DNA from 2 places in the Microbacterium sp. NFH-22A-Y genome. Region 2 is predicted to be linked to the other one. Evidence: riboswitches for the same ligand, from Rfam matches in the RefSeq annotation. Region 2 holds a riboswitch; the other holds the start of a gene.
What was found. Region 2 has a riboswitch for thiamine pyrophosphate ahead of L0965_RS01550 (ECF transporter S component). Riboswitches for the same ligand answer to the same signal wherever they lie in the genome.

Region 1 (3,400 bases), 620 kb from region 2:
CGCGACGAGGCGGAACGGGTAGTGGTGGGTGCGCGAGCGGATCGTGCCGATGACCTTCTCGGGCTCGGTCGTCGCGAAGATGAACTTGACGTGCTCCGGCGGCTCCTCGACGAGCTTGAGCAGGGCGTTGAACCCCTGCGCCGTCACCATGTGCGCCTCGTCGAGGATGAAGATCTTGAACCGGTCGCGCGCGGGGGCGAAGATCGCGCGCTCACGCAGGTCGCGGGCGTCGTCGACGCCGTTGTGCGAGGCCGCGTCGATCTCGACCACGTCGAGGGAGCCCCCGCCTCCGCGGCTGAGCTCCACGCAGCTGTCGCAGACGCCGCAGGGGGTGTCGGTCGGGCCCGCCGCGCAGTTCAGGCAGCGGGCGAGGATGCGCGCCGAGGTCGTCTTGCCGCAGCCGCGCGGGCCGCTGAACAGATACGCGTGCCCGACGCGGTCGCCGCGCAAGGCGGTCATGAGCGGCTCGGTCACCTGCGCCTGCCCGATCATCTCGCCGAACGTCTCCGGACGGTAGCGGCGGTACAGGGCGGTGGTCACCAGAACAGACTACGGCGTGCCCCCGACATGCGGCGCGGCGGGCGCCCCGGCGGGAACATCTGCGGCCGGACCGCGTTGGGATGGGCATGAGTCTCGCCCTGCCCGACCGGACGGTGGACGTCCTCGTGATCGGCGCCGGCCAGGCGGGACTGTCGGCGGCCTACCATCTGCGCCGCCGCGGGTTCGTCCCGGCACCGGGCGACGGACGCGCCCCCGTGTTCGTCGTGCTCGACGCCGATGCCGCTCCGGGCGGCGCCTGGCAGCATCGGTGGCGTTCGCTGCGGATGGCGACCGTCAACGGCATCCACGAACTGCCGGGAGCCCCCGTTCCCCCGGCCGACCCCGACGCGGCGAGCGCCGACGTGCTCCCGGCGTACTTCGCCGACTACGAGCGGCGATTCGATCTGAGGGTCCAGCGGCCCGTGGACGTCACCGCCGTGCGCCGCGTCGACGCCGATCCGCACGGCCTCCTGGAGGTCGACACCGATCGCGGAGCCTGGCACGCGCGGTTCGTGATCAACGCCACGGGCACCTGGCGACGGCCGTTCTGGCCCCACTACCCGGGTCAGGAGCAGTTCGCGGGCCGCCAGCTGCACGTGCACGACTACGTGTCGGCCGACGAGTTCCGCGGTCAGCGCGTCGTCGTCGTGGGCGCCGGCATCTCGGCCGTGCAGCTCCTGGAGGAGATCTCCCGGGTCGCCGACACCTTCTGGGTCACGCGGCAGGAGGTGCGGTGGGATGCCGCGGAGTTCGACACCGCGGCCCGCGTCGCGGCGATCGCGGGCGTGGAGGAGCGGGTGCGGCGCGGTGAGGCGCCGGGCAGCGTGATCTCGGTGACGGGCCAGCACTGGACGCCCTGGGCGCGGCGTGCGCAGGAGCGCGGCGTCCTGGTGCGCCACCCGATGTTCACCCGCATCGAGGAGCACGGGGTACGGATGCCCGACGGGTCGTTCGAGCCCGCCGACGTCATCCTGTGGGCCACCGGCTTCCGCGCCGACATCGCCCATCTCGCCCCGCTGGGGCTGCGGACCGCGCTCGGCGGTGTCCGCGTGGCGAACGGTCGCGCCGTGGACGAGCAGCGGCTGTTCCTCATCGGCTACGGGCCGTCGCAGTCGACGGTGGGCGCGAACCGCGCCGGCCGCGACGCGGTGCGCGCGATCGTGGCCGACCTCGCGGCCGCTCCGGTCTGAGCCGCCGACGGCGGGTTCGCGCCCGCGGCGACGCCCTGCTACATTCCTGGTCAACGACACGGGGTGCCCGAACCATGGGCTGAGATCACACCCGTCGAACCTGATCTCGTTCGTACGAGCGAAGGGATGTCCCCTGATGAGCGCGCGCGCCCACCTCTCCCCCGCCGACGCCGTGGATGCCGTGCGCACGGCCCATCCGCTGGTGCAGTGCATCACCAACGCGGTGGTGACGAACTTCACCGCCAACACCCTCCTGGCCCTGGGCGCCGCCCCCGCGATGTGCGACATCCCCGGCGAAGCGGGCGTGTTCGCGGGCATCGCGGACGGCGTGCTCGTGAACCTCGGCACGCCGACGGCCGAGCAGCGCACCGCGGCGCGCGAGGCGGTCGCGGCGACCGAGCGCTGGGTGCTCGATCCCGTCGCCGTCGGCGTGCTCCCGGTGCGGACGGCCCTCGCCGCCGAGCTCGTCGAGCGCCGACCCGCGATCGTGCGCGGCAATGCGTCGGAGATCCTCGCACTCGCCGGCCTCGGGGCGGGCGGACGCGGCGTGGATGCCACCGACGACCCGGAGGCCGCGGGGGACGCGGCGGTCGCGCTCGCCCGGCGGACGGGCGGGGTGGTGGCGGTGTCGGGGCCGGTCGACCTGATCACCGACGGCACCCGGGTGGTCCGGGTGCACGGCGGCGACGCGCTGCTGACCCGGGTGACGGGAGGCGGATGCGCGCTCGGTGCGACCATGGCGGCCTTCCTGGGCGTGTGCGACCCACTGTCGGCGGCGGTCGCGGCCTCCGCCGTGCACGCCGTCGCGGCGGAACGGGCGGCGCGCGCGGCCAGCGGGCCGGGCTCGTTCGCGGTGGCGTTCCTCGACGCTCTGGCCGCCGTGGCGCCGGCCGACCTCGACACCCCCGATCGTCTCTCGTCTGCGGAGCCCGCGCGATGAGCGGGGCCACCGGTCACGACCTCTCGCTGCACCTCGTCACCGACGAGCGCGTCCCGTTCCCGCTGCTGTGCGAGATCGTCGATGCGGCCGTGGCCGGCGGGGCGAGCGTGGTGCAGCTGCGCGCGAAGACCTCCACCGCCCGCGAGCTGATCGCACAGGCGGTCGCTCTGTCGGATGTCGTCGCCGCACGGGCGGCGCTCGTCGTCGACGACCGGCTCGACGTCGTGCTCGCGGCCCGTGACGCCGGCGCCCGTGTCGACGGCATCCACCTGGGCCAGAGCGACGTGCCCCCGCAGACCGCCCGTGCCCTGCTCGGCGCCGACGCGCTGGTCGGCTGGACGGCGAACACCCCCGCCCATCTCGCCGACGCGGCCGAGATGCCCGCCGGCACCCTCGACTACCTCGGGGTGGGGGTCATCCGGCCCACCGCGACCAAGCCCGATCACCCCGAGCCGCTCGGCATCGGCGGGTTCGCGAGGATCGCCGCCGCGACCGCACTGCCCTGCGTCGCGATCGGGGGCGTGACGCCGGCCGACGTCCCTGCCCTCCGGGCCGCGGGCGCCGCGGGCGTCGCGGTGGTCTCGGCGATCTGCGCGGCCGCCGATCCGGGCGCGGCGGCGGGGATCTTCGCCGCCGCTCTGACCGGCCCCGCCGAGCACGCCGCCGAGGCGGCCCGGTGACCGCCGGCATCCCCCGCGTGCTCAGCATCGCCGGGACCGATCCGACCGGT
Region 2 (3,400 bases):
CCCACCGCCAGCTCGTCGCGCACACGCGTGGTCAGCAGCTGATGCTCGGGCTCCTGGAACACCGTGCCGATGCGGGTCAGCAGATCGCGGGCGCGCCAGCGCACGGGCGCGTCGCCGCGCCCCGTGCCGGCCGCGAGCGAGGCGCTCGCGCGCACGGTCCCGGATGCCGGGGGCACGAGCCCCGCGAGGGTCATCGCGAACGTCGACTTCCCGGCCCCGTTCGCCCCGGTGATCGCCAGGGCCCGCCCGGCCCGCAGCCGGGCGTCGATGCCGGCCGCGACGATCCGCGGCATCCGCTCGCCGAACGGGCGCCGGCCCACCGCGACGGCGTCGGCGCTCAGCAGGACCTCCCCCGTGCCCGTGCGCGGCCGGGGGTCGATCACGACGGGGACGTCCGGCACCCAGACGCCCGCCTCGGTCAGGGCCGCGCCGTGCGCGCCGAAGACGCGCTCGGCGCTCCCGTCCGCGAGCACCCCGCCGTCGGATCCGAGCACCACGACGCGGTCGATGTGCTCGGCCCACAGCGCGACGCGGTGCTCCACGACGACGAGCGTGGCGCCCGTCCGCGACGCCGCCTCGACGACCGCGTCGCGCACGGCGACGGCCCCGGCCGGGTCGAGGTTCGCCGTCGGCTCGTCCAGCAGCAGCAGTCCGGGCCGCATCGCGAGGGCGCCGGCGAGCGCGAGCCGCTGCTTCTGTCCGCCGGAGAGGGCGGCGGTCGGGTGGTCGCGCGGCACGTCGAGGCCGACGGCGCGGACGGCCTCGTCGACCCGCCGCCAGATCTCGTCGGCGGGGACGCCGAGGTTCTCGCACGCGAAGGCGACGTCGTCGCCCACCCGGGCGAGCACGACCTGCGCATCGGGATCCTGGAGCACCAGGCCCGCCCGTCCGCGCACCGCGGCGGGCGCGTGGCCGTCGATCAGGAGCGCACCGGCATCCTCACCGTCCTCCGCATCGCCCAGCACGCCGGCCAGCCCGCGCAGCAGCGTCGACTTGCCCGAGCCGCTCGCGCCGAGGAGCAGGACGTGCTGGCCCGGCTCGATGTCGAGGTTGAGCTCCGACACGGCCCAGCGCCGACGGCCGGCGTGACGCCAGCCCCACCCTCGTGCGCTGACCGCCGCGGGCGCCGCGAGCGAGGCCGGGCTCACGCCGCGTCGGGCGCGTCCGCGATACGTGCCTCTCGACCCGCCGCGAACCGGTCCAGCGCGCCCGTGGCGGCCAGGGCACGGGCGATGAGCCACGACACCAGACCCGCGACGAGGATGCCGGAGACGACGGCGGCACCGAAGTAGATCACTCGCGGCCCGAACTCGTAGGCGGCGATCGAGGAGAAGTTGGTGTCGAGAAGGGCCACGGCGAGGCCGGCGAGGGCGCCCGAGGTGAGCGCCGCGATCAGACGGTAGTTCGCGTACGCGAACAGCGCGAACCCGAGCTCGGCGCCGATGCCCTGCACGACGCCCCAGACCAGCGTGAGGAAGCCCCACTGCGTGCCGACGGCCATCGACACCACCGCGGCGACGACCTCGGTGTACAGCGCGGCGCCGGGCTTGCGGATGATGAGACCACCGAGCACACCGGCGAACAGCCACCCGCCGGAGAGCAGCCCCTCCAGCCCCGGTGCGAACGCGAGGATGCTGCTCAGCGGCGTCCACGCCTGGCCCCACAGCCAGAAGACGACACCGGCGGCCACACCGATGACGCTGGCGACGACGATGTCGACGACGCGCCAGCGCAGGCGGCCGGTGCGCGCGGCGGAACGGGATGCCGCGGCATCCGACGAGACGGTGGACGGGGACGCAGACGCGTGCATGTTTCTCTCCTCCCTGCGCCGGCATGATCCGGATCAGGTTCGACGGTCGAAGCGTGGATCGCTTCCTCTCAGCCCGGCTCACCGGACTCCCGTGGTTGTGCGCTCGAGTATAGCGGCGACCGGGTACGTTGGGCGGGTGACCTCGGACGACGCGCCCCCGCCGTCGCGACGCGCGCTGCGCGAGTCCACCGCACCGACCGACATCGTCATCGTGCGGGGCCGCGACGGACGTCAGGCGCTCGGCTGGCTCGACGACACGACCGTGACGGGGACACTCGCCGTCGCGAACACCGCGCCCGCACCCGACCTGCTCACGAGGCGGCCGCGCCGATCGCCCCTGCGGGCGGGGGTGATCGCGCCGATCCTCACCACCATCGCCGTCGCGGGCGCGTACGCCGCGGCGACCCTGCTCTGGCCGCTCTGGGCCGTCACGCCGACGGTGCGCGCGATCGACCCGGACGGTCCCGGCTCGCCGGCGACCGCCGTGGCGTGGCCGACGGAGGGGGCCGGCGCCGTCGGGGTCGGGGGCATCGACGCGGTGGCCGCCTCGAGCGATGCGGCGGTCTCGATGGCGAGCATCTCGAAGCTCGTGACGGTGCTGATGATCCTGGACGAGATGCCGCTGAACGTCGGGGAGCAGGGGCGGGAGTTCGCGTTCACCTCGCGCGACCGCTCGACCTACTACGACTATCTGGCCAACGACGAGTCCGCCCTCGACGTGCCCGTCGGCGGCTCGCTCACGGAGTATCAGATGCTCCAGGGCATCCTCATCGGCTCGGCCGGCAACTACACCGATCGCCTCGCCGGCACGATCTGGCCGACCGACGAGGTCTTCTCGGCCGCCGCGCGCGCGTGGCTCGACCGCCACGGACTGCCCGGGATCACCCTGGCCGAGCCCACCGGGATCGACCCCGCGAACGCCGCCGATCCGGCCGCGCTCATCGCGCTCGCGCGGATCGCGCTGGCCCACCCGGTCGTGGCGGAGATCGTCCGCACCCGGACGGTCGAGCTTCCCGGGGCCGGCGAGGTCACCAACACCAACGACCTGCTCGCCGACCCGGCCGTGGTCGGTCTCAAGACCGGCAGCCTGGCGGGGTTCTACAACCTGCTGGCGGCGAAGGACGTCACCGTCGGCGCGGTGACCGTGCGCGTCTACGCGACCGCGCTCGGCCAGTCGTCCGACGAGGCCCGCGACCAGGAGACGGCGCGCCTGCTGGCCGACGTGGCCGCCGAGGTCGCCGCGCCGCGCACCCTGCCGGCCGGCACCCTCGCGGGCGTCGTCTCGACCGCGTGGGGGGCGACGGCGAACATTGTGACGGATGCCGACGCGGCGGTGATCCTGTGGAACGGCGCGGCGTCCACCGTGACGACGGACCTCGATCTGGGCGCGGCGCGCACCGTCGACGCGGCCGTCGGCGAGGTGCGGGTGACGGGACCGCTGGACGCGGCGACCGTCGGCGTGCACCTCACCGCCGACATCCCCGATCCGGACGCGTGGTGGCGTCTGACCCACCCGCTGCAGCTGTGGGGTCTGGCCGACTGAGCCGCGGGCCGCGACGCGGTGGCGCTAGAACGGCCAGATCAGCGGCA

Region 1: linked by a shared signal. The riboswitch ahead of thiM (hydroxyethylthiazole kinase) and the one ahead of L0965_RS01550 (ECF transporter S component) in region 2 are both predicted to bind thiamine pyrophosphate.

What each region holds. Positions count from the first base shown of each region.
Region 1 is NZ_JACBGF010000001.1:949,271-952,670, reverse strand. It holds gene L0965_RS04520 (DNA polymerase III subunit gamma and tau) at 1-540, opposite strand, end outside; gene L0965_RS04515 (NAD(P)-binding domain-containing protein) at 627-1,730, shown strand; TPP riboswitch at 1,780-1,874, shown strand; gene thiM (hydroxyethylthiazole kinase) at 1,867-2,670, shown strand; gene thiE (thiamine phosphate synthase) at 2,667-3,350, shown strand; gene thiD (bifunctional hydroxymethylpyrimidine kinase/phosphomethylpyrimidine kinase) at 3,347-3,400, shown strand, end outside.
Region 2 is NZ_JACBGF010000001.1:332,386-335,785, reverse strand. It holds gene L0965_RS01555 (ABC transporter ATP-binding protein) at 1-1,064, opposite strand, end outside; gene L0965_RS01550 (ECF transporter S component) at 1,145-1,810, opposite strand; TPP riboswitch at 1,804-1,913, opposite strand; gene L0965_RS01545 (D-alanyl-D-alanine carboxypeptidase) at 1,947-3,353, shown strand; gene L0965_RS01540 (SLC13 family permease) at 3,378-3,400, opposite strand, start outside.